DNA from 3 places in the Nocardia halotolerans genome. Region 3 is predicted to be linked to each of the others. Evidence: riboswitches for the same ligand, from Rfam matches in the RefSeq annotation. Region 3 holds a riboswitch; each other region holds the start of a gene.
What was found. A riboswitch is a leader RNA that binds a small molecule or an ion and turns the genes downstream of it on or off. The one in region 3 is predicted to bind S-adenosylmethionine.
Positions count from the first base shown of each region.

Region 1: linked by a shared signal. The riboswitch ahead of ACFO5K_RS10035 (bifunctional o-acetylhomoserine/o-acetylserine sulfhydrylase) and the one ahead of ACFO5K_RS18095 (rhodanese-like domain-containing protein) in region 3 are both predicted to bind S-adenosylmethionine.
Region 2: linked by a shared signal. The riboswitch ahead of ACFO5K_RS02790 (aminotransferase class V-fold PLP-dependent enzyme) and the one ahead of ACFO5K_RS18095 (rhodanese-like domain-containing protein) in region 3 are both predicted to bind S-adenosylmethionine.

Region 1 covers NZ_JBHSDL010000012.1:9,447-16,759, reverse strand. The annotation lists gene ACFO5K_RS10045 (DUF3017 domain-containing protein) at 1-309, shown strand, start outside; gene metX (homoserine O-acetyltransferase MetX) at 316-1,461, opposite strand; gene ACFO5K_RS10035 (bifunctional o-acetylhomoserine/o-acetylserine sulfhydrylase) at 1,458-2,774, opposite strand; SAM riboswitch class IV at 2,854-2,964, opposite strand; gene ACFO5K_RS10030 (NADP-dependent isocitrate dehydrogenase) at 3,320-4,552, shown strand; gene ACFO5K_RS10025 (MFS transporter) at 4,942-6,090, shown strand; gene ACFO5K_RS10020 (hypothetical protein) at 6,132-6,284, shown strand; gene ACFO5K_RS10015 (hypothetical protein) at 6,468-6,989, shown strand; gene ACFO5K_RS10010 (SDR family oxidoreductase) at 7,145-7,313, shown strand, end outside.
Region 2 covers NZ_JBHSDL010000003.1:36,226-43,538, forward strand. The annotation lists gene ACFO5K_RS02765 (DUF2752 domain-containing protein) at 1-124, shown strand, start outside; gene ACFO5K_RS02770 (hypothetical protein) at 163-348, shown strand; gene ACFO5K_RS02775 (M1 family metallopeptidase) at 333-1,688, opposite strand; gene ACFO5K_RS02780 (Pls/PosA family non-ribosomal peptide synthetase) at 1,688-5,575, opposite strand; gene ACFO5K_RS02785 (MarR family winged helix-turn-helix transcriptional regulator) at 5,730-6,152, opposite strand; SAM riboswitch class IV at 6,311-6,425, shown strand; gene ACFO5K_RS02790 (aminotransferase class V-fold PLP-dependent enzyme) at 6,469-7,313, shown strand, end outside.
Region 3 covers NZ_JBHSDL010000014.1:1,638,769-1,646,081, forward strand. The annotation lists gene ACFO5K_RS18065 (HAD-IIA family hydrolase) at 1-422, opposite strand, end outside; gene fgd (glucose-6-phosphate dehydrogenase (coenzyme-F420)) at 583-1,593, shown strand; gene ACFO5K_RS18075 (Uma2 family endonuclease) at 1,633-2,247, shown strand; gene ACFO5K_RS18080 (amidohydrolase family protein) at 2,356-3,213, opposite strand; gene ACFO5K_RS18085 (FAD-dependent oxidoreductase) at 3,444-4,832, opposite strand; gene ACFO5K_RS18090 (Rv0361 family membrane protein) at 5,023-5,481, shown strand; SAM riboswitch class IV at 5,527-5,644, shown strand; gene ACFO5K_RS18095 (rhodanese-like domain-containing protein) at 5,661-6,077, shown strand; gene ACFO5K_RS18100 (O-succinylhomoserine sulfhydrylase) at 6,088-7,296, shown strand.

The DNA.
Region 1 (7,313 bases), on a different contig from region 3:
GCGGAGACAACCGGCAAGCATCGCGTGGCGCGGTTGAGTGCGGGTCAGCAGTACCTGCGCAGTCATCTGCCGATGACCGTGGTGAGCGCGTTGATCGTGATCGCGATCGCGTTCGTGGCATGGGACCGGTGGCGCCGCGGTGCGCTCATCTTCGGCAGCGCCGCCCTGGTGGCCGCCGCTTTCCGGCTGTGCCTGCCGACGGTGCAGGTGGGGTTGCTCGCGGTGCGCGGCAAGCCCTTCGACGTGGCCGCGCTCGCCGCGGTGGGCAGCGCCATCATGTTCCTGGCCCTGACCCTCGACGTCAGCTGAGCGAACTCAGCGGTTCTCCCGCGCCAGCCGCATCGTCTCGGTGAGCAACTTCGACACCGCGGCCGCCTCGGTGAGGAAGCCGTCGTGCCCGTCGCGCGAGTGCAGGATCTCGAGACCCACGCAACCAGGTAGCCCCTCGGCCAGTTCGGCCTGGGTGTACAGGGGATACAGGCGATCCGAGTCGACGCCGCCGACCACACACGGCACCGACGTGGAAGCCAGCGCGGCGGCGATCCCACCACGCCCGCGACCCACGTCGTGGCGGTTCATGGCCTCGCTGAGCAGCACATAGGTGGCCGGATCGAACCGCTGGCCGAGCTTGTCGGCCTGATGCTCCAGGTAGCTCTGCACCGCGTAGCGACCGCCGAGCCACGGATCCTCATCGCCCTGGGCTTGATTGGCGAAGCGGTGGTCGAGTTCGCCCTCGGTGCGGTAGGTCAGGTGGGCGATGCGCCGGGCCAGGCCCATGCCGGTCATCGGCGCGCGGCCGGTGCCGTGATAGTTGCCGCCCTGCCAGTCCGGATCGGCTGTGATGACGGCCATCTGCGTGGTCTGGGTGCCGATCTGATCGGCGGTGGCGCGCGCGCCGACGGCCAGCACCAGCGCGGCCGACACCCGCTCGGGCAGCTCGATCATCCACTCCAGCACCCGCATGCCGCCCATCGAACCGCCGACCACGGCACCGAGCCGCTCGATGCCGAGCACCGTGAGCAACTGGGCTTCGGCGGCAACCTGATCACGGATGGTCAGTCCGGGAAATCGTGCGCCCCAAGGCTTTCCGTCGGGGGCGAGGGTGGACGGCCCGGTGCTGCCCCGGCAGCCGCCCAGCACGTTGGTCGCGATCACACACCACTCGTCGGTGTCGATCGGCGCGCCGGGCCCGACCATCCCTTCCCACCAACCGGGCGCACCGCTCGCCCCACCGATGACATGGGAGTCACCGGTGAGCGCGTGTTCGATGAGCACCACATTGTCCAGGGCGGGCGAGAGCTCACCCCAGCGCTGCACCGCCAGCCGCACATCGGGGACCACGGCGCCGTTCTCCAGCGTCACATCCCCGATGGCGACCACGCCGAGCCGCCCGTCCGGCGGTGGCAGCAGAGCCGCGCCGGCGCCGGGACGGGTGATCGGCGATTCGGTGCTCACAGTCACGTCGTCGCCGCCGCGAAACCGGCCCGCAGATCGGCCAGGATGTCGTCGATTCCCTCGATGCCCACCGCGAGCCGGACCAGGCCGGGAGTGACTCCGGCGGCCAGCTGCTCGGACGGCGTCAACTGCGCGTGCGTGGTCGAAGCGGGGTGAATCACGAGGGAACGCACATCACCGATGTTAGCCACATGGCTGTGCAGGCTGAGCGCGTCCACGAACTTCTTGCCCGCATCGACACCGCCGGCCAGTTCGAAGGACACGATCGCGCCCACGCCCTTGGGTGCGAGCTGCTGTCCGCGCTCGTACCACGGCGAGGACTCGAGCCCGGCGTAGTGCACGACCTCGACACCCGGCTGCTCGGCGACGAACTTCGCGACCACTTCGGCATTGCGCACGTGGCGTTCCACCCGCAGGCTCAGCGTCTCGATGCCCTGCGCGATCAGGAACGCGTTGAACGGCGACACCGCCGCACCCAGGTCGCGCAGCAGCTGCACGCGGGCCTTGAGCGCGAACGCCGGCGCGCCCAGCTCGGCGAAGACCACACCGTGATAGCTGGGGTCGGCTTCGGTGAAACCGGGGAAACGGGCATTGCCCTCGGCGTCGCGCACCGTCCAGTCGAAGGTGCCGCCGTCGACGAGTACCCCGGCCACGGTTGTGCCGTGCCCGCCCAAGTACTTCGTGGCCGAGTGCACCACGATGTCGGCGCCGTGGGTCAGCGGTTGGATCAGGTACGGGGTGGCGACGGTGTTGTCCACGATCAGCGGCAGGCCGTTGTCGTGGGCGACACCGGCGATGCCGGGAATGTCGAACACGGCGCTGCTCGGGTTGGCGATGGTCTCACCGAAGAACGCCTTGGTGTTGGGCCGGATCGCGGCCCGCCACTGCTCGAGATCGTCGGGGTCGTCGACGAAGGACACCTCGATGCCGAGCTTGGGCAGCGAGTAGTGGAAGAGGTTGTAGGTGCCGCCGTAGAGGTGCGGGCTGGACACGATGTGGTCGCCCGCACCGGCCAGGTTCAGGATCGCGTACGTCCCGGCGGCCTGTCCGGAGGCCAGCAGCAGCGCCGCGACACCGCCCTCGAGCGCGGCCACCCGCTGCTCCACCGCGTCCTGGGTGGGATTCATGATCCGGGTGTAGATGTTGCCCGGCTCGGCGAGCCCGAACAGCGCCGCGGCGTGATCGGTGTCGTTGAAGGTGTAGGAAGTGGTCTGGTAGATCGGCAGCGCCCGCGCGTTGGTGCTCGCGTCGGGGGCCTGGCCCGCGTGGATCTGCTTGGTCTCGAAGGACCAGTTCTCGGGCAGGGCAGAGTCGGTCATGAAAGTACTCCAGGGTCGTTCGCCGGATGTCTCGTCAGTTGGGTCGGATCGACGGACAACAACACATGGGGGCCTCCTGAATGCGCGCTTGCTCTCGACCTTCGAGAGCCCGGTCATCACCCGGAGCACCCCACCGCAGCTGGAGGGTTGCCGACCAGCGAGCCGGGGCTTGGCGCTGGTACTCATGACCTTGCCGACATGTTAACCGGCGATCTCACCTCGACGGAAATTTCCGGCGAACTATTGCCCAGATCACTCTCTGACCGGTGCGCCGGGCACGCGTGTCGCGGGTCGGGCCGCACCGGCGGAAACACCGATCGACGTTCGGCCCGGAATCGGCGCGGGGTAGCTTCGAAGAGTTCGCACAGTTCGGCCTCGCATCGCGGTGAGGTCGGGGGCAGCAGTACGCTTGTCTTGTTTGCACCACACGTCCCGCAGACAACGCGGGGCATATACGTTGTCTGTTGGAACTGCTGGGGTCCGCTCACAAGCGTGTTCGCCTGGCCGTGCAATAAGGGCACCCACCGAGGAGGACACGAAGATCCATGTCCAAGATCAAGGTTGAAGGCACCGTCGTAGAACTCGACGGCGACGAGATGACCCGGATCATCTGGCAGTTCATCAAGGACAAGCTGATCCATCCCTATCTCGACGTGAACCTCGAGTACTACGACCTCGGCATCGAGTACCGCGACAAGACAGACGACCAGGTCACCGTCGACGCGGCCAATGCCATCAAGAAGCACGGCGTGGGCGTCAAGTGCGCCACCATCACCCCCGACGAAGCGCGGGTGAAAGAGTTCGGCCTCAAGAAGATGTGGCGCTCGCCCAACGGCACCATCCGAAACATCCTGGGTGGCACCATCTTCCGCGCGCCGATCATCATCTCCAACGTGCCGCGCCTGGTGCCCGGCTGGACCAAGCCGATCATCATCGGCCGCCACGCGTTCGGCGACCAGTACCGCGCCACCGACTTCAAGGTCTACGAGGCGGGCACCGTCACGCTGACCTTCACCCCCGAAGACGGCAGCGAGCCGATCGTGCACGAGGTCGTGAAGATGCCCGAAGACGGCGGCGTCGTCATGGGCATGTACAACTTCCGCAAGTCGATCGAGGACTTCGCACGCGCCTCGTTCAACTACGGCCTGCAGCAGAACTACCCGGTGTACCTCTCCACGAAGAACACCATCCTCAAGGCCTACGACGGCATGTTCAAGGACGTCTTCGAAGAAGTCTTCGACGCCGAGTTCAAAGCCGAGTTCGACGCGGCGGGCCTCACCTACGAGCACCGCCTCATCGACGACATGGTCGCCTCCTCCATGAAATGGGAGGGCGGCTACGTCTGGGCCTGCAAGAACTACGACGGCGACGTGCAGTCCGACACCGTGGCCCAGGGCTTCGGCTCGCTGGGCCTGATGACCTCGGTGCTGCTCACCCCGGACGGCCGCACCTGCGAGGCCGAGGCCGCGCACGGCACCGTCACCCGGCACTACCGCCAGCACCAGCAGGGCAAGCCGACATCGACCAACCCGATCGCGTCGATCTTCGCCTGGACCCGGGGCCTCGAGCACCGCGGCAAGCTGGACAACACCCCCGAGGTGATCGGCTTCGCGCAGGCGCTCGAAGACGTGGTCATCAAGACCGTCGAGGGCGGGCAGATGACCAAGGACCTGGCACTGCTCGTCGGCGGCGATCAGGGTTACCTGAGCACCGAGGAATTCCTCGGCGCCCTGGACGCCAACCTCGCCCGGGCCTTGTCCGCCTCTCCGCGAATTTAGGCTGTCCGCCTCTCCGCGAAATCAGGCCGGACCCAGGTGCGGGGGGACCTGGGGAGGCGGCAAGCTCCGGCAGCGTGGTGGGGTTTGCCCGTACCCGGTGAGTTACCCATGTTCTTGCGAGATCTGTGGGTGTACTCGCCGGGTACTGCTGTTTTGGAAGGGGAGAGATTCACCGGGTGCCGGCTGAGTCGGCCACGATCCCGGAATCGACGTGCCCTCGGACCGCGCCTGAGGCGGTCTCGGGTCTCGGGGAGGCGGATCAGTGGGGGAACTCACGGTCGGGACGGGTACCGAGTGGGTGGGGGTGGTCGTTGTAATCGGGCGTGACTTCTTCCCTCGCGACTGCTGACCGCCTCGAGGCGCCACGCGACAGCTGGCACGTCCCGGCGATGCTCGCGCTGGCGCTGGGTGGGTTCGGGATCGGCACCACCGAGTTCGTGACCATGGGGTTGCTGCCCGACATCGCGCGGGCGTTCGATGTCTCCGAGCCGTCGGCCGGGCACGCGGTGTCGGCGTACGCGCTGGGTGTGGTGGTCGGTGCGCCGTTGATCGCCGCGCTGTGCGCCCGGGTGGCGCGCAAGAAACTGCTGATCGTGTTGATGGTGGCGTTCACCCTGGGCAATGCCGCGACGGTGCTCGCCCCGACCTTCGGCACGCTGGTGCTCGCCCGTTTCGTTTCCGGGTTGCCGCACGGCGCCTACTTCGGTGTGGCCTCGCTGGCCGCCGCCACGCTCGCCCCGATCGGTCAACGAGCCAAAGCCGTGGCGGCGGTGATGCTCGGGCTCAGTGTGGCGAACGTGGTCGGGGTGCCCGGTGCGACCTGGCTCGGACAGCACTTCGGCTGGCGTGACGCCTACGTCGTCGTCACGGTCATCGGCCTGGCGACGGTGGCCGCGCTGTGGCGGTATCTGCCTGCGCTGACCGGACTGAAGCTCACCAACCCGGTGACCGAACTCGGGGCGTTGCGCCGCCCGCAGGTGCTGCTCACCCTGGCTGTCGGCGCGATCGGCTTCGGCGGCATGTTCGCCGTGTACACCTACATCGCCACCACCATGACCGATGTGGCCGGCATGCCCATCGGGGCTGTTCCCATCGTGCTCGCGCTGTTCGGGCTCGGCATGATCGCCGGCAACGTCATCGGCGGCGTCCTGGCCGATCGTGGCGTGGACCGCTCGATCTTCGCGGCCATGATCGCGATGGTGGTGATCCTGGCCGGCTTCGTCCTGGCCGCCCACCACCCCGTCACCGCCGCGATCGGCGCCTTCCTCGTCGGCGCGTCCGGCGCCGCCCTGGCCCCCGGCCTGCAAACCCGCCTGATGGACGTCGCCGCCGACGCCCAGACCCTCGCCGCCGCCCTCAACCACGCCGCCCTCAACATGGCCAACGCGGCCGGCGCCTGGCTCGGTGGCCTGGTGATCGCGGCGGGCCTCGGCTACACCGCCCCCGCCCTGGTAGGCGCCGCCTTGGCCATCGCAGGCGTGCTCCTGTTCACCCTCACCGTCGCCCTCCAACGCCGCACCCCCAACAACGCGCCGTAACTGATTAGTCCCCGACCAGACCCACTCGTACTGTCCTGCGCATGCCGAGCCACCTGCACGAGGGTTTGCTCGCCGAGTGCACCGATCTCGATCAGCTCGATGCCTGGCTGACGCAGGCCGTCACCGCGACCAGCACGGACGAACTGTTCGGCTGGCAACGCGGTTTCATAGATCGCCGCGGGTGCTGGTTGTGATGACTGTTGTTGGGGGAGTGGTGGTTTCGGGGGCATATCGGCCGATGGTGTTGTGTGGTCGGTGATCTCGGGGTGGCTCGACGGGGCAGATGGGGCAGGTGGCGTATATGATCGCCTCGCTGTGCTCGGGGGGAAGATCTCGGATGGACACCCCGTGCGTGTTCCGAGAAGGAGGGGAAGTCTGTGAAATCCCGTATTGCGCTGTCTGCCACCGTTGTCGCGGCAGGTCTGCTGCTGACCGGATGCCAGGAGGATGTGCCGGCCGGGAAGCCGGCGACGTCGTCGGCGAGCCCGTCGACCTCGCAGGCGCCGGCCACGCCGAACGCCGACGGTGTGCTCAACCCCGGCGATGTCGGCAAGCTCGAATCCGGTGTCGAGCTGTCGATCCTGAAGGTCGAAGCCGATGAGGTGGAGCGGCAGGGGGCGGTGTCGGTGTTCACCTTCCAGCTCAACAACACCTCGACGACCGCACTGGACCGTTGGTCGCACCCGACCGTCGTCTACGGCGAGGACGGCACCGCCGCCGAGTCGGTGCTGTCGATGGACAAGAACTTCAAGTACGGCCTGGAAGGCAAGCTGCCGCCCGGCTCCAAGCAGACCATCAAGGTGGCCTACGCGGTGCCCGTCGACAAGTTGAAGCCCGCCGTGATCACCTCCGATGAGCTGATCTGGCGCGGCGATTTCAGCAACTACAACAAGGGCTGATGTAGCAGGCGCCGACCGGTGCGGATCGGTCGGCGCCTCGCCTTGTGGGCCGCGAGCCGCGTGCTCAACCTGGACCCGTCCGCGGTGGCACGCCCGGATGGTTAGCGTGTGCACATGGAACTACGCAATGAACCCCCACACCCGGACGTACTGTCGTGAGCCGGGGCACCATCCTGATCACCGGGGCCAGTTCCGGGCTCGGTGCCGAGATGGCACGTCAGTTCGCCGGTCTCGGTTATGACCTGGGCCTGTGCGCCCGCCGCACCGAGCGCCTCGACGAGCTCCGCGCCGAAATCCTGGCCGCGCACCCCGACCGCACCGTCT
Region 2 (7,313 bases), on a different contig from region 3:
CCGCGGGCAGAACCCGCGGCTGCCGGGACTGGGCCGTGCCACGGTGTGGACTTTCTTCGGCTTGCTCGCCGTCTACACCGTCGTGCGCAACACCCCGTGGGGAACCTGGCTCACACCCGTCTGAAGGTGGTGCGCGCGCCGAGCAGCGGGCACTCTGGAGTCATGCGCGATTCACTGAAGGATCGAGTCCGGCAGAAATTGTTGCGCCAGCTGGCCGAGGACGGGCCCGATCCCGAACAGGACGACGCCCGCCACATCTCGGTGGCCGACGACCTCGAGGCGCTCGAAATGGTGCCGACCGACGACCCGCTCGTCGAGGAACTGGCTCAGCGTTATCTGGTGTTCTGATGACCCTGCCCGCCCAGCGGCGGTAGTTGCGGTAGCTCCGCGGTGCCCAGCCAGAGCGCGAACAGCCCGCGCAGTGGCGCCACGCTGTAGTGACCCGCGAGGTCGACGAATTCTTCGGTGGTGACCGAGGAGTGCCGGTAGCGCGCCGTCCATTCCCGCAGGAGTTCGAAGAACAGGCGGTCGCGCAGCTCCAGGCGCAGCGCGTGCAGAGTCAGCGCGCCCCGCTTGTAGACGCGGTCGTCGAACATGTCCTCGGGACCGGGATCGCCGACGATGATGTCCTGCGGCTGGCGGGCCAGATTCGCGCGGGCGGCACGGGCCAGCTGGTCGGCGCTGGGGCCGCCCGCGGCTTCGGACCAGATCCATTCGGCGTAGCAGGCGAAACCCTCGTGCAGCCAGATGTCGCGCCAGTGCTTCAGGGTGAGGCTGTTGCCGAACCACTGGTGGGCCAGCTCGTGGGCCACGAGCCGTTCCGCGCCGCGCCTGCCGTCGCAGTGGTTGGCGCCGAAGATGGAGATGCCCTGCGCTTCGATCGGGATGTCGAGGTCGTCGTCGGTGACCACCACGCTGTAGTGCTCGAACGGGTAGGGCCCGAACCGTTCGGCGAACAGCGCCATCATCTCGGGTTGCCGGGCGAAATCGTGGTCGAAGTTCGCGCGCAACCGCGCCGGAACGACGGCATGCATCGGCACCGGTTCGCCGGGCGAGCCGACGCGGTACTTGCGGTAGTGGCCGATCTGGACCGTCGCCAGATAGGTCGCCATCGGCTCGGGCGCCTCGTACACCCAGGTGGTCTGGCTGGCCTTGGCCTGTTTGCGAACGAGGGTGCCGTTGGCCATGGCGTAGTACGGGCTGTCGGTGGTGATCGAGATCCGGTACGACGCTTTGGCACTGGGGTGGTCGTCGCACGGGAACCAGGAGGCCGCGCCGTTGGGCTGGCTGGCGACCAGCGAACCCTCGGTGAGTTCCTCCCAGCCGACCTCACCCCACTGCCCGCGCACGGGTTTCGGTGTGCCCGAGTACTGGACGGTTATCTCGAGGACCCCGCCCGCCGGGATCTTCTGCTGCGGGGTGATTGCCAGCTTGCCGTGCTGATGGACGAATTTCGCTGCCTTCGACCCGTTGACGAGTACCTTCGACACCGCCAGTGACTGGGACAGATCCAGCGTCACCCAGAGGCGCACCTCGGTGGTCACGGCGATGACCACAGCCCGCCCGGTGAGCCGGTTGCTGGCCGGTTTGTAACTGAGCTCGAGCTCGTAGCGCGACACCCGGTAGCCCCGGTTGCCGTTCTGCGGCAGATAGTCGTCGATCGGGTCCTCGTAGAACTTGCTCCGCATCAGGCGGGACCGGCCCAGGGCGAGATGGGGTTGCCCCACCAACGCGTCGACGGCGGGACCACGTCGCCGCGCATCACCAGCGAGGCGGGTCCGATGGTGGCGCCGGCCCCGATGTGGGCGGCGGGCAGGGCGACACAGTGCGGTCCGAGGGTGGCGCCCGCGTCCAGGGTCACCGTGTCCATCGCCATGATGCGGTCGTGGAACAGGTGGGTCTGCACCACACAACCGCGTTCCACGGTCGCACCGTCACCGAGTGTCACCAGGTCCGCCTCCGGTAGCCAATAGGACTCGCACCATACCCCGCGACCGATCTTGGCACCGAGGCCGCGCAGCCACAGATTCATCACCGGAGTACCCGTTGCCGCGCGGGCGAACCAGGGTGCCGCGACAGTCTCCACGAAGGCGTCCGATACCTCGTTGCGCCACACGAACGAGCTCCACAGCGGGTGCTCGATCGCGCGAATCCGCCCCACCAGCAACCATTTCGCGGCGATCGCGCACGCCCCCGCGACCGCGCCCGCCACCATCAGCACCAGCCCGGACACCAGCGCGGCGACCAGGTAGCCGGCGTGGTCGGCGATCAGCGCGAGGACGAACAGCACGCCCAGCCCGATCGCGAAGGTCACCATCACCGGCACCAACCGGCAGGTCTCGACGAAGGCGCGCGCCAGCTTCAACCGCAGCGGCGGATCGAACGTGCGTGAGGTGTCGCTGGATTCGGCCGCGCGACGCAACCGCACCGGTGGACTACCCAGCCACGACGACCCCGCCTTGGCCTTGCTCGGCGCGGCCGAGAGCACCGCGACCAGACCGTTCTTGGGTACTCGGCGTCCCGGCGCGGTCATGCCGGAGTTGCCGAGGAAGGCGCGTTTGCCGACCTTCGACTCGCCGATGCGCAGCCAACCGCCGCCGAGTTCGTAACTGCCGATCATGGTGTCGTCGGCCAGGAACGCGCCGTCGGCGACCACGGTGAACTTGGGTAGCAGCAGCACCGTCGACGCCTCGACGTTCTTGCCGATCTTGGCACCGAGCAGGCGCAACCAGACCGGGGTGAGCAGGCTGGCGTAGAGCGGGAACAAGAATGTGCGGGCCGAATCGAGCAGTCGTTCGGTGGCCCACACCTGCCAGCCGGTGCGGCTGCGCACCGGGTGATAGCCCTCGCGCAGGCCGATGCCGAGCAGGCGCACCGCGAGCACGGTGGCGGCGGCGTAGACGGCCAAGCTCAGCAGAGTGGCCACCGGCAGGATGGCGAAACCGCGCAGGGCGGCCGCGCCGATGGTGGTCTGCTCGCGGATGCACCAGGCGATGAAGGTGCCGCCCACGGCCAGGCCGAACACCGGCATCGCGGCCAGCACCATCGATGACAGACCGAACACCAGCAGCCAGTGCCTGGCGCGTTCGGGGGCGTGGTCGGGCCAGCGCCGCGGTGCCTTACCGGTTTTCGCGGCCGGTGAGCCCGCCCATTCCTGTTCGCCCTTGACCTTGCCCGACACCGCCGAGCCGGGCGCGACCTCGGCTCGTTTACCGATCTTGGTGCCGGGCAGCAGGATCGAACGGGCGCCGATCACCGCACCGTCACCGATGGTGATGCCGCCGATGTGCACGCGGTCGCCGTCGACCCAGTACCCCGACAGATCGACCTCGGGTTCCACACTGGCGCCGTCGCCGAGCTCGAGCATGCCGGTGACCGGCGGCAGGCTGTGCAGGTCGACGCCCTTGCCGATCTTCGCGCCGAGCGCGCGGGCGAAGGGCACCATCAGCGGTGCGCCGGAGAGGTTCTCGGCGCCGCTGGCCTCCGAGAGCCGCACCGCGGCCCACAATCGCAGGTGCACTCCGGAGCCGCGGGCGTAGGTGCCGGGGCGGACACCGGCGAGCAGGACGCGCGCGCCGGCCACACACAGCGTCATCCGGCCCAGTGGCGAGATGAACAGTACGAAGGCCAGTGCGATCCACCACCACGACAGCCGCGGCAGCCAGGGCAGTGAACCCGACCAGCCCGCGATGGCCGACACCATCGCCAACCAGGTGACCCATTGCAGGCCGGTGAGCGTGGTGAGCGGCACGGTGGCCAGCACCTGGGTGAGCTGTGCGCGCCGCGGGGTCGGCTCGACGACCCGGGTGTCCACGGCCGCGACCGGGGCGCTGCCGTCGAGCAACTCGACCAGCGAGCCCAGGCGCGGATGGTCGTAGAGATCGGCGACGGTCACGTGCGGATACCGTTCGCGCAGCGCGCCCACCAGTTGCGCCGCCGCCAGCGACCCGCCGCCCACATCGAAGAAATCGGTGTCGAGACCGGTGACCTCGGCGCCGAGGATGGCATCCCACAGTCCGGCCACCCAGGCGGCGGTGCCGCGCAGGCCGTGCTCGGCCGTGTCGTCGGAGCTGGGCAACGGCCAGGGCAGGGCGTCGCGGTCGACCTTGCCCGACGTGCGGGTCGGCAGATCGGCGACCACCGCGAGGCGGGGCACCAGTGGCGCCGGAAGTTGTTCGGCCAGTATCGCTCTGGCCTTCTTCGCATCGAAGTCGGGTCCGGCGCCGGTGAGGTAGCCGACGAGTATCTTGTTGCCGGCCTTGGTGGTCCGGATCGCGGCCGCCGCCCCGCTGACACCGGGCAGATGTTGCAGCGCGTTGTCGATCTCGCCGAGTTCGATCCGGCGGCCACCGATCTTGATCTGGTCGTCGGCACGGCCGAGGAAGATCAGTCCCTCGGGATCGTTGCGCACCAGATCGCCACTGCGATAAGCGCGTTCCCAGCCGAGCGAGGGCAGCGGCGCGTACTTCTCCGCGTCCTTGGCCGGGTCCAAGTAGCGGGCCAGGCCGACGCCACCGATCACGAGCTCCCCGGTCTCGCCCACCGGAACCGGGTTGCCCTGCGGGTCGACGACGGTGAGATCCCAGCCGTCCAGCGGCAGGCCGATGCGGATCGGCATCGTGCCGTCGAGCAGCGCGGCGCAGGCCACCACGGTCGCTTCGGTGGGGCCGTAGGTGTTCCACACCTCGCGTTCGGCGCCACCGGCGAGCCGTTCGGCCAGCTCCGGGGGCACCGCTTCGCCACCGAAGATCAACAGCCGCACCGAGTCCAGGGCCTCGGCGGGCCAGGTCGCGGCCAGTGTCGGCACGGTGGACACGATGCTGATCTCGCGGCGCATCAACCACGGGCCCAGGTCGGCGCCGGTGCGCACCAGGTCACGCGGGGCGGGCACCAGGCAGGCGCCGTGCCGCCAGGCCAGCCACATCTCCTCGCAGGAAGCGTCGAATGCCACCGACAGCCCGGCCAGCACCCGGTCGCCGGGGCCGATCGGGGCGCCGGGCAGGAACAGCCGGGCCTCGGCGTCGACGAAGGCGGCGGCGTTGCGGTGCGTCACCGCAACACCTTTCGGCGTGCCGGTGGAACCGGAGGTGAAGATTATCCAGGCGTCGTCGTCCGGGCTGGGCAGGGTGTCCCAGTCGGAGATGTGGCCGGTGGCGGTGGTGGCCGACTCGATGCCCGCGGCGGTGGCCATCGCGCTCACCCTGGCCTCCCCGAAGACCAGGCGGGCGCGTTCCTCGGGGTCGTCGGCGTCGACGGGCACGTACGCGGCGCCGCAGTAGAGCACCGCCAGAATCGTCACGTACAGCGCCGCGCTGCCCGAGGGCATCCGCACGCCCACCCGGTCGCCCGGTCGCACCCCCGCGTCGGTGAGTTCGGTCATCCTGGCCTCGATCGCGGTGATCAGCTCCAGGTAGGTGAGCACCACCGTGCCGTCGTCGATGGCCGGTGCGTCGGGGTGGGCGAGGGCGGTGCTGGTCAGGATGTCGACCAGGGTGCGCGGCGCGGCGGCCAGATCGGCGCGCAGCAGCGGATCGCGCGGCCGGTCGGCCGGGACCTCAGTGTGTGGCTCGAGCATCGCGCTCAGTCCACCTCTCATCGGTTGACCCCCATCGGTGTCTGTTGTTTCACGGTCGGGTTACCGGAGGGCAAACGGGATGGTCACCAGATGCCAACGGTACTCGGGAGTTGGTGGGGCCGACGGCATCCGCGCGCGCGGGCGTCGGCGCTCGTCACGGGAGCTCGCCGAGGGCGGTGAGCGTGAGCCGGTGCAGGGTGGCGCGTTCGCCTGCGTCGAGGCGGTCCAGTACGCGGGCGGTGGCCTCCGCGATCAGCTTGTCGGTGCGCTTGCACTGTTTGCGTCCGGCCTCGGTGATCCGCAGCCGGTACTTGCGGCGGTCCTTGCCGTCGCGGGTGCGTTCGACCAGGCCCGCGCTTTCCAGCGCGTCGATCAGGCGGACCACTTCACTGCGGTCGATGCCGAGCGCGTCGCCCACTTTCTTCTGCGTCAGGTCGGCGTTCTCGGCGATGAAGGTGAGCACCCAGTGATCGCGCAACGGCAGGTCGATCTCGGCGTGCAGGGCCTTGGTGAGCCGCCCGAGCGCGTACACCGGATAGCGCGGAAGGCCGCGCACGGAGTTCGGGTTCGTGGACATGGCGGCCACTCTAACAAATAGTAGAGAAGCTCAATCATTTGGTGGTGCCATCATGGTGTCGGCAGATGGTCAGGGACGCCACGCGATGAGGGCAATTCAGGGGCAATCGCGAAACGGGTGGTTGACACGCGCCCGGGTCGTCTGCCAACCTCGGTGCAGGTCACGAGTGCCAGCGTTCAGCCCCGGCTTGCTGGTCGGCAACCCTCCTCCGCGGTGGGGTGCTCCGGGTGACGACCAGGCCGGCGTCCGTTGGGGACGCGGCAAGCGCGGACTCACCCCTTTGCGGAACGAGTCCCAGAGCCGACGGGATTTCGTCATGACTGCAGTACTCGACCCCACCTGCGCCCTCGCCACCGTGTCCGGTGCCGACCTGCGCGTCCCGCTGGTGCAAGGCGGCACCAGTGGCTACGTCAACTTCGACCACGCGGCGAGCGCGCCCGCTTTGAAGCAGGTCACCGACCGGATCTCGGCCCTGCTGCCGTACTACGCCAGCGTGCATCGCGGCGCGGGGTACGCCTCCCGGATCAGCACCGAATGCTACGAAGCATCGCGCGGCGCGGTGTCGCGGTTCCTCGACGCCGACGACGACCAGGTGGTGGTGTTCACCCGCAACACCACCGATTCGCTGAACCTGCTGGCCGGCTGCGTGCCGGGGGAGACGGTGGTGCTCGATATCGAGCACCACGCCAACTTCCTGCCCTGGACCGCACACGGCAGGCGGGTGGTGCGGGCCGCCGACACTGTCGAAGAGACCGTTCAGCGTCTGGTCGCCGAGTTGTGCAGCAAGCCGGCCGCGCTGCTCGCGGTGACCGGAGCTTCCAACGTCACCGGCGAGGTACTGCCGTTGGAGCGCCTGGCCACCATCGCCCACCTGTGCGGTGCGCGGCTGCTCGTCGACGCCGCCCAGCTGGCCCCGCACCGGCGGATCTCGTTGCGCGAGACCGGTATCGACTACCTCGCCTTCTCCGGGCACAAGCTGTACGCGCCGTTCGGTTCGGGCGTGCTCGTCGGCCGCCGCGACTGGCTCGACGACGGTGCGCCCTACCTGGCCGGTGGTGGCGCGGTACGCGAAGTCGGTGTGGCACAGGTGGAATGGGCCGTCGCGCCGCAACGCCACGAAGCCGGTTCGCCGAATGTGCTCGGCGCGGCCGCCATCGCCGC
Region 3 (7,313 bases):
CCGGTGGCGTCCGGGTTGGTGGCGATGAACTTCGCACCGCGATCCACCAGGCGGATCGCGGTGGTGATCGCCTCGAACGAGTAGGTACGAGTCTCGCCGAGCACCACATAATCGGGGTCGCTGTCGGTGAGCACATAGCCGATCTCGTGCAACGCCGTGGTGAGTCCCGACTCCCCCACCACGTACGCGGTGCCGTTGGGGCGCTGGTCGTCGAGGAAGGTCGCGGTCGCCAGGGCCGAGGTCCAGATCGACTCCTCGGGAATGTCCAAACCGGTGTGCCGCAGCCGGGCCTGCAGGTCACGCGGGGTACGGATCGAATTGTTCGTCAGCACCAGGAACGGGATCTCGTTGCCACGCAGTTCGGCCAGAAACGCGTCGGCGCCCGGAATCAACTGGTCCTCGTGCACCAGCACACCGTCCATGTCGGTCAGATACGACAAGATCTGCTCATCCTTGGAGGTCACCTGTTCATCATCCGCTGAAACGGCACGCCGCGGGTGACGAAACGTCGGCCTGTCCTCGGTCGGCCGACGGCGCTAGGGTCGGGTGGCAGGGACGGCGCGGCAGAAGGAGTGGCGGAGAATGGTTGAGCTCAAGCTCGGATACAAGGCATCGGCGGAACAGTTCGGGCCACGTGAGCTCGTCGAGCTGGCGGTGGCCGCCGAGCAACACGGTCTCGACAGCGCGACCGTGAGCGACCACTTCCAGCCGTGGCGGCACAACGGCGGCCACGCACCGTTCTCACTGGCCTGGCTGGCCGCGGCGGGCGAGCGCACCGACCGGATCATGCTGGGCACCTCCGTGCTCACCCCCACCTTCCGCTACAACCCCGCGGTGATCGCACAGGCGTTCGCCACCTTCGGCTGCCTCTACCCCGGCCGGGTGATGCTCGGCGTCGGCACCGGCGAGGCGCTCAACGAGATCGCCACCGGTTACAAAGGCGAATGGCCCGACTTCAAGGAACGCTTCGCCCGCCTGCGCGAAGCCGTCCGGTTGATGCGCGAACTGTGGCTCGGTGACCGCGTCGATTTCGACGGCGACTACTACCACACCGTCGGCGCCTCGATCTATGACGTGCCCGAAGGCGGCATCCCCGTCTACATCGCCGCCGGCGGCCCGGTGGTGGCCAGATACGCCGGCCGCGCCGGCGACGGTTTCATCTGCACCTCCGGCAAGGGCATGGACCTCTACACCGAGAAGCTGATGCCCGCCGTCGCCGAAGGCGCCGCCAAAGCCGACCGCGACCCGGCCACCATCGACAAGATGATCGAAATCAAGATCTCCTACGACACCGACCCCGATCTCGCACTGGAGAACACCCGCTTCTGGGCGCCCCTGTCCCTGACCCCCGAACAGAAGCACGACATCACCGACCCGATCGAAATGGAAGCCGCCGCCGACGCCCTGCCGATCGAACAGGTCGCCAAGCGCTGGATCGTGGCCAGCGACCCCGACGACGCCGTCGCCCAGATCCAGCCCTACCTCGACGCCGGTCTCAACCACCTGGTCTTCCACGCCCCCGGCCACGACCAGCTCCGCTTCCTCGACTTGTTCCAGCGCGACCTGGCCCCCCGCCTGCGCGCGCTGGGCTGAGGACCTGGCGTGAGCACAGTCCTGACGTAGTCTGGCGACATGTCGACACCGCGCCATGACCCGCCGCGGATCGTGACCGCCGAGGAGTTTCTCGATGGGCCGGCAGATGCCTTCGGTGAGATCCACGACGGTGTGATGGTCGAATGTACGGCACAGAGCCCCATGCACGACCGCGTGGTGCATCGGCTCCGATCCGCACTGGAATACGGGATAGACCCGAACGGGCCGTGCCGCGAAGTACACGGCGACACGCCTATGCGGCTCGCAGACAACGACGACGCCGACCCAGCACGCCGACTGTGCGCCCGATACCCGGACTTGATCCTGCGGGACTGTTCCGATGGTCCCTACGATGCACAACACGTCGCCGACCAAACACTGATCGTTGTCGAGGTGACGTCGGAGAGCACCATCGACAGCGACATCGGCATCAAACGTGAGCTCTACGCGCGCGCGGGCATTCCGATGTACCTGATCGTCCATTTCGACAAGGACTGGCAGCACATCGCCATGATCGAGGAGCTGCGCCTGGACTGGTCAGGACGACGGTATGTCGGCTGGAACAAGCACACCGACGCCTTGGTGCTGACCGAACCGGTCAAAGTCGCCGTCATGTTCGAGGACCTACAGAGCCCCCTGCCACGCCGTCCGTGACACCGAAGCCAGCCGCCGTCCACCCGTCGCAACAGCGGAAGACCAAGCCGGGCCAGGCGGTCGACTATCTCGTTGGGTACGGCTTTGGAGTTCGTGTTGTTCGAGGGCCTACTCGATGATCGGGAGGGGGCGGGTGTGTTCGTCGCCTGCGCCCGGTAGGTCGGAGCGGGGGATCGGCAAGGTGGGGTTTTCGGTGCGGGGCAGCTGGAAGTCGGTCGCGGGGCGCTGTGCGGCCGGGAGCCGGTAGCACTCGCGGGCGTTGTCCTCGAGCACCGCGTGCGTATCGGCGCCGACGACGTGGCGGATCAGATCCACATCAGCGTCCTCGAACGGGCGGCCCGCGCGGGTACCGGGAAGATCCGAACCGAACATCAGCGCACCCGGATTCACGGCGTGGATGCGGCGCAGCGTCTCGGCCACATCCATGTCGACCCGGCCGAAGCCGGTCGCCTTCACCTTGGCCCCGCGATCCACCAGGTCCAGCAGATACGGCAGCCCCTCCTCGGACATGCCGAGATGGTCGATGACCAGGGCGGGCAGCTTGGAGATCACCGGTTGCAGCGAGGCCAGCATCTGACCGTCGATGTAGAGCTCCACATGCCAGCCCGCGAGCTCGTGCGCGCGCAACGCCTGCAGGGTCATCGCGGTGATGTCGGCGGCCGCGCGCTTGAGATTGAAGCGCAACGCCCGCACCCCGGCCCGATCGAGCTCGAGAATCTCGTCGTCGGTAGCGTCCAGGTCCAGCCGGGTCACCCCGACCCACCCCGTACCGAGCGCGCCGAGCGCGGCCTTCAGATAGGACTGATCCGTACCTTGGAACGACGCGCTGACCACGGCGCCACCGCGAATATCGAAGCCCGACATACGGTCTCGATAGTCCTCGATGAGGTACGGCTCGGGCAGGTAGCCTTCGTTCTCGATCAGCGGAAACCGCGGATCGATGATGTGGACATGCGCATCGAACACCTGTACAGAATGCCCTACTGTGTTTGTTTGAGCGCTGGCGCGCTCGAGGTTCGCGGCCCCTTGTGTCCCGACGATCAGGCGCCGTTGCTTGCTCCTTCGTCGCGTACGCAACGGCGCCTGATCGTCGGGACGGCCACGAACCGCCGCTTCGCGGCGGCCCCTCCTCGAGGTCGGGGCGTACGGGGCTGGGTTTTCGCGTCGCGGCACCGCCTCTGAGGCCGCTGCGATTGTTACGCCTTGTTCGGCTCCGAGGCGCGCAGCATGTCTTCGCGCTCGACGACCTTCACGCGCTCGCGGCCCTCCGGCTCGCCCAGGGCGCGCTCGTGCGCGTCGAGGCGGTACCAGCCGGCCCACGTGGTGAACGGGATGCCCTTGGCCTCGAGGAACTCGGTGACGGCGTCGAGTTCCGGCTTCGCCGCGGGGGTGAAGTCCTTGGCGTCGTCGAGCAGGCAGGCGATGGTTTCGTTGGCGTCGCCCTTGGTGTGGCCGATCAGGCCGACCGGGCCACGCTTGATCCAGCCGGTCACATAGGTGGCGGGCATGAAGCGGGCGTTGCCCTCGGCGGTCTCGTCGGCGATCACGCGACCGGCTTCGTTGGGCACGGTGCCCGCCTGGTCGTCGAAGGGCAGCTGGTTGATGTTCTGCGACAGGTAGCCGACGGCGCGGTACACGGCCTGCACGTCCCACTGCCGGAACTCGCCGGTGCCCTTGACGTTGCCGGTGCCGTCGAGCTGGGTGCGTTCGGTCTTCAGGCCGACGACCTTGCCGTTGTCACCGACGATCTCCGACGGCGACTCGAAGAAGTGCAGGAACAGCTTGTGCGGGCGGTTGCCCTGGTCGCGAATCGCCCACTGCTCGAGGGTGTTGGCGACCATGTCGACCTGCTTGGAGTTGCGGCGCGCGGCCTCGGAACCCTCGTCGTAGTCGATGTCCTCGGGATCGACGATCACCTCGATCGTCGGGGAATGGTCGAGTTCACGCAGCTCGAGCGGGGTGAACTTGGCCTGGGCGGGGCCGCGGCGTCCGAAGACGTGCACCTCGACGGCCTTGTTCTCCTTCAGGCCCCGGTAGACGTTCGGCGGGATCTCGGTGGGCAGCAGCTCGTCGCCGGTCTTGGCCAGCACGCGGGCCACGTCCAAGGCGACGTTGCCGACGCCGAGCACGGCGACCTTCTCGGCCTCGAGCGGCCACACCCGCGGCACATCGGGGTGGCCGTCGTACCAGGACACGAAGTCGGCGGCACCGTAGGAGCCGTCGAGATCGATGCCGGGGACCGGCAGGGCGCGGTCGGCGTTGGCGCCGGTGGAGAAGATCACCGCGTCGTAGAACTGACGCAGGTCGTCGAGGGTGATGTCGGTGCCGTAGTCGATGTTGCCGAGCAGGCGCACCTGGTCCTTGTCGAGAACCTTGTGCAGGGCGGTGATGATGCCCTTGATGCGCGGGTGATCGGGGGCCACGCCGTAGCGGATGAGGCCGAACGGCGCGGGCATGCGTTCGTAGAGGTCGATGCTGACCTCGGCGTCGGACTTCATCAACGCGTCGGCGGCGTAGATACCGGCCGGTCCTGCGCCCACGATCGCAATGCGGAGCGGGCGGGTCGCTGCACTCTGTTCGGTCATCTTTACGCGCACCCTTTGGTCGAGAACTGATTTGTCGGCGTCAACTTAGCTTAGGCTAAGTCCCGTTCCGGCTATTGGCGGCTGCCATCGACGTCGGCAGCCGACCGCAATCATGGCGATTCTAGCTGCGGCATTGCGGCCGCCCGGCGTGCGGTGTGGCTGCCCGCGCGGGTTCTGACAGGATTACAGCATGAACGAGGAGCAAACAGGCTCGGACGAGGCGCCCGTCGTGGTCGATCAGACCGACAAGCGGTCCGTCGTCCCGTTCGTCGCGGCCGCTGCGATCGCGATCGTCGTGCTCATCGGCATCGTGCTCGGCGGACTGCTCGCGCCCGCTGAGAAAAATGTCACATTGGCCGATCGGCTCGCGGCCGCTGTCACCAACTATATCGACGCTCGCGCGCGCACCGAGCAGCGTCCGCCGCCCGGCGTCGCCTGCGCGGGCTTCGACGAGGTGAAGTCCGGGCTCAGCGACCGGCTCGGCGGCCCGAAATCAGCGGTGACGCTCGACAAGAAGGGCTTTTCCAACCCCACCGTCAACGGCGATCGCGGCAAAATCGACGCCACCGTCTCCTTCGACGGCAAGACCGAGTCGAGCACCTGGAACCTGACCCGCGTCGACGGGGAATGGCTGGTGTGCAACCCGTGAATCGTTTGACACGGTGACCTGTGCCGGGGCAATCTCAGATCGCAAGGTCACGAGTGCCAGCGCCAAGCCCCGGCTCGCTGGTCGGCAACCCTCCTCCGCGGTGGGGTGCTCCGGGTGACGACCTGGCCGTGTGACGGGTGTTCCGCCACGGCAAGAGCGGATTCAGCAGGAGGTTCGACATGACTTATGCCGGCGACATCACCCCCGAGCGGGCATGGGAGATCCTGACCGAGCATCCGGGTGCGGTGCTGGTCGACGTGCGCACCGAAGGCGAATGGGAGCGGATCGGTATCCCCGACACCAGCTCCATCGAACGCCCGGCGCACTTCATCGAATGGGTCGACGGCACCGGCACGCCCAACCCCGCCTTCGGCACGCAGCTCGAACAGGCGCTCGCCGACCGCCCCGCCGACGCGCCCGTGGTGTTCCTGTGTCGCTCCGGTCAGCGTTCGGCACACGCGGCCGGCGTGGCGACCGCGGCGGGCATCGCCCCGTCCTACAACGTGCTCGACGGTTTCGAGGGCGGCCCCGACGCGTTCGGGCAGCGTGGCAGCACCGGCTGGCGCGCCGTCGGCCTGCCGTGGCGTCAGGCATGAGGAGACTCGCATGATCACCGGTGGTTCTTTCGACAAGCCACTGCCCGAGGGGGTCGGTCCCGCCACCCTCGGCGTGCGCGGCGGTCTGCGCCGTTCCGGTTTCGACGAGACGTCCGAGGCGCTGTATCTGACCTCGGGGTTCGTCTACGAGAGCGCCGAGGCCGCCGAGGCCGCGTTCACCGGCGACGCCGAACACTTCGTCTACTCCCGTTTCGGCAACCCGACGGTGGCCATGTTCGAGGAGCGCATCCGCCTGCTCGACGGCGCCGAAGCCGCCTTCGCCACGGCCTCTGGCATGTCGGCGGTCTTCACCGCGCTGGGCGCCCTGCTGAAGGCCGGTGACCGGCTCGTCGCCGCGCGCAGCCTGTTCGGTTCCTGCTTCGTTGTATGCAACGAGATCCTGCCGCGCTGGGGCATCGAAACCGTCTTCGTCGACGGTGACGACCTCGAGCAGTGGGAGCAGGCCCTGTCGGTGCCCACCCAGGCCGTGTTCTTCGAAACGCCCGCCAACCCGATGCAGACCCTCGTCGACGTGCGCAAGGTCAGCGAGCTGGCCCATGCCGCAGGCGCGAAAGTGGTGCTGGACAACGTCTTCGCCACCCCGCTGCTGCAACGCGGCTTCGAACTCGGCGCCGACGTGGTGGTGTACTCCGGCACCAAGCACATCGACGGCCAGGGCCGGGTACTCGGCGGCGCCATTCTGGGCGCCAAGGACTACATCGACGGCCCCGTCAAAACCCTGATGCGCCACACCGGTCCCGCCCTGAGCCCGTTCAACGCCTGGACCCTGCTCAAGGGCCTGGAAACGATGCCGCTGCGGGTACGCCAATCCACCGAATCGGCCCTGCGGGTCGCCGAGTTCCTGGAGTCGCACCCCGCGATCGACTGGGTGAGATACCCCTTCCTGCCCTCACATCCGCAGCACGACCTGGCACTGGCGCAGATGTCGGGCGGCGGCACCGTCGTCACCTTCGCTCTGCACGGCGACGACGGCAAGAAACGCGCCTTCGAAGTGCTCAACCGCCTGCGCATCATCGACATCTCCAACAACCTCGGTGACGCCAAAACCATGATCACCCACCCGGCTACCACCACTCACCGGGCGATGGGCCCCGAGGGCCGCGCCTCGATCGGCTTGTCCGACGGGGTGGTTCGCCTCTCGGTCGGCCTCGAAGACCTCGAAGATCTTTTGAGCGACCTCGACCACGCCCTGAGCTGAACTGTGCGGTTCACGGC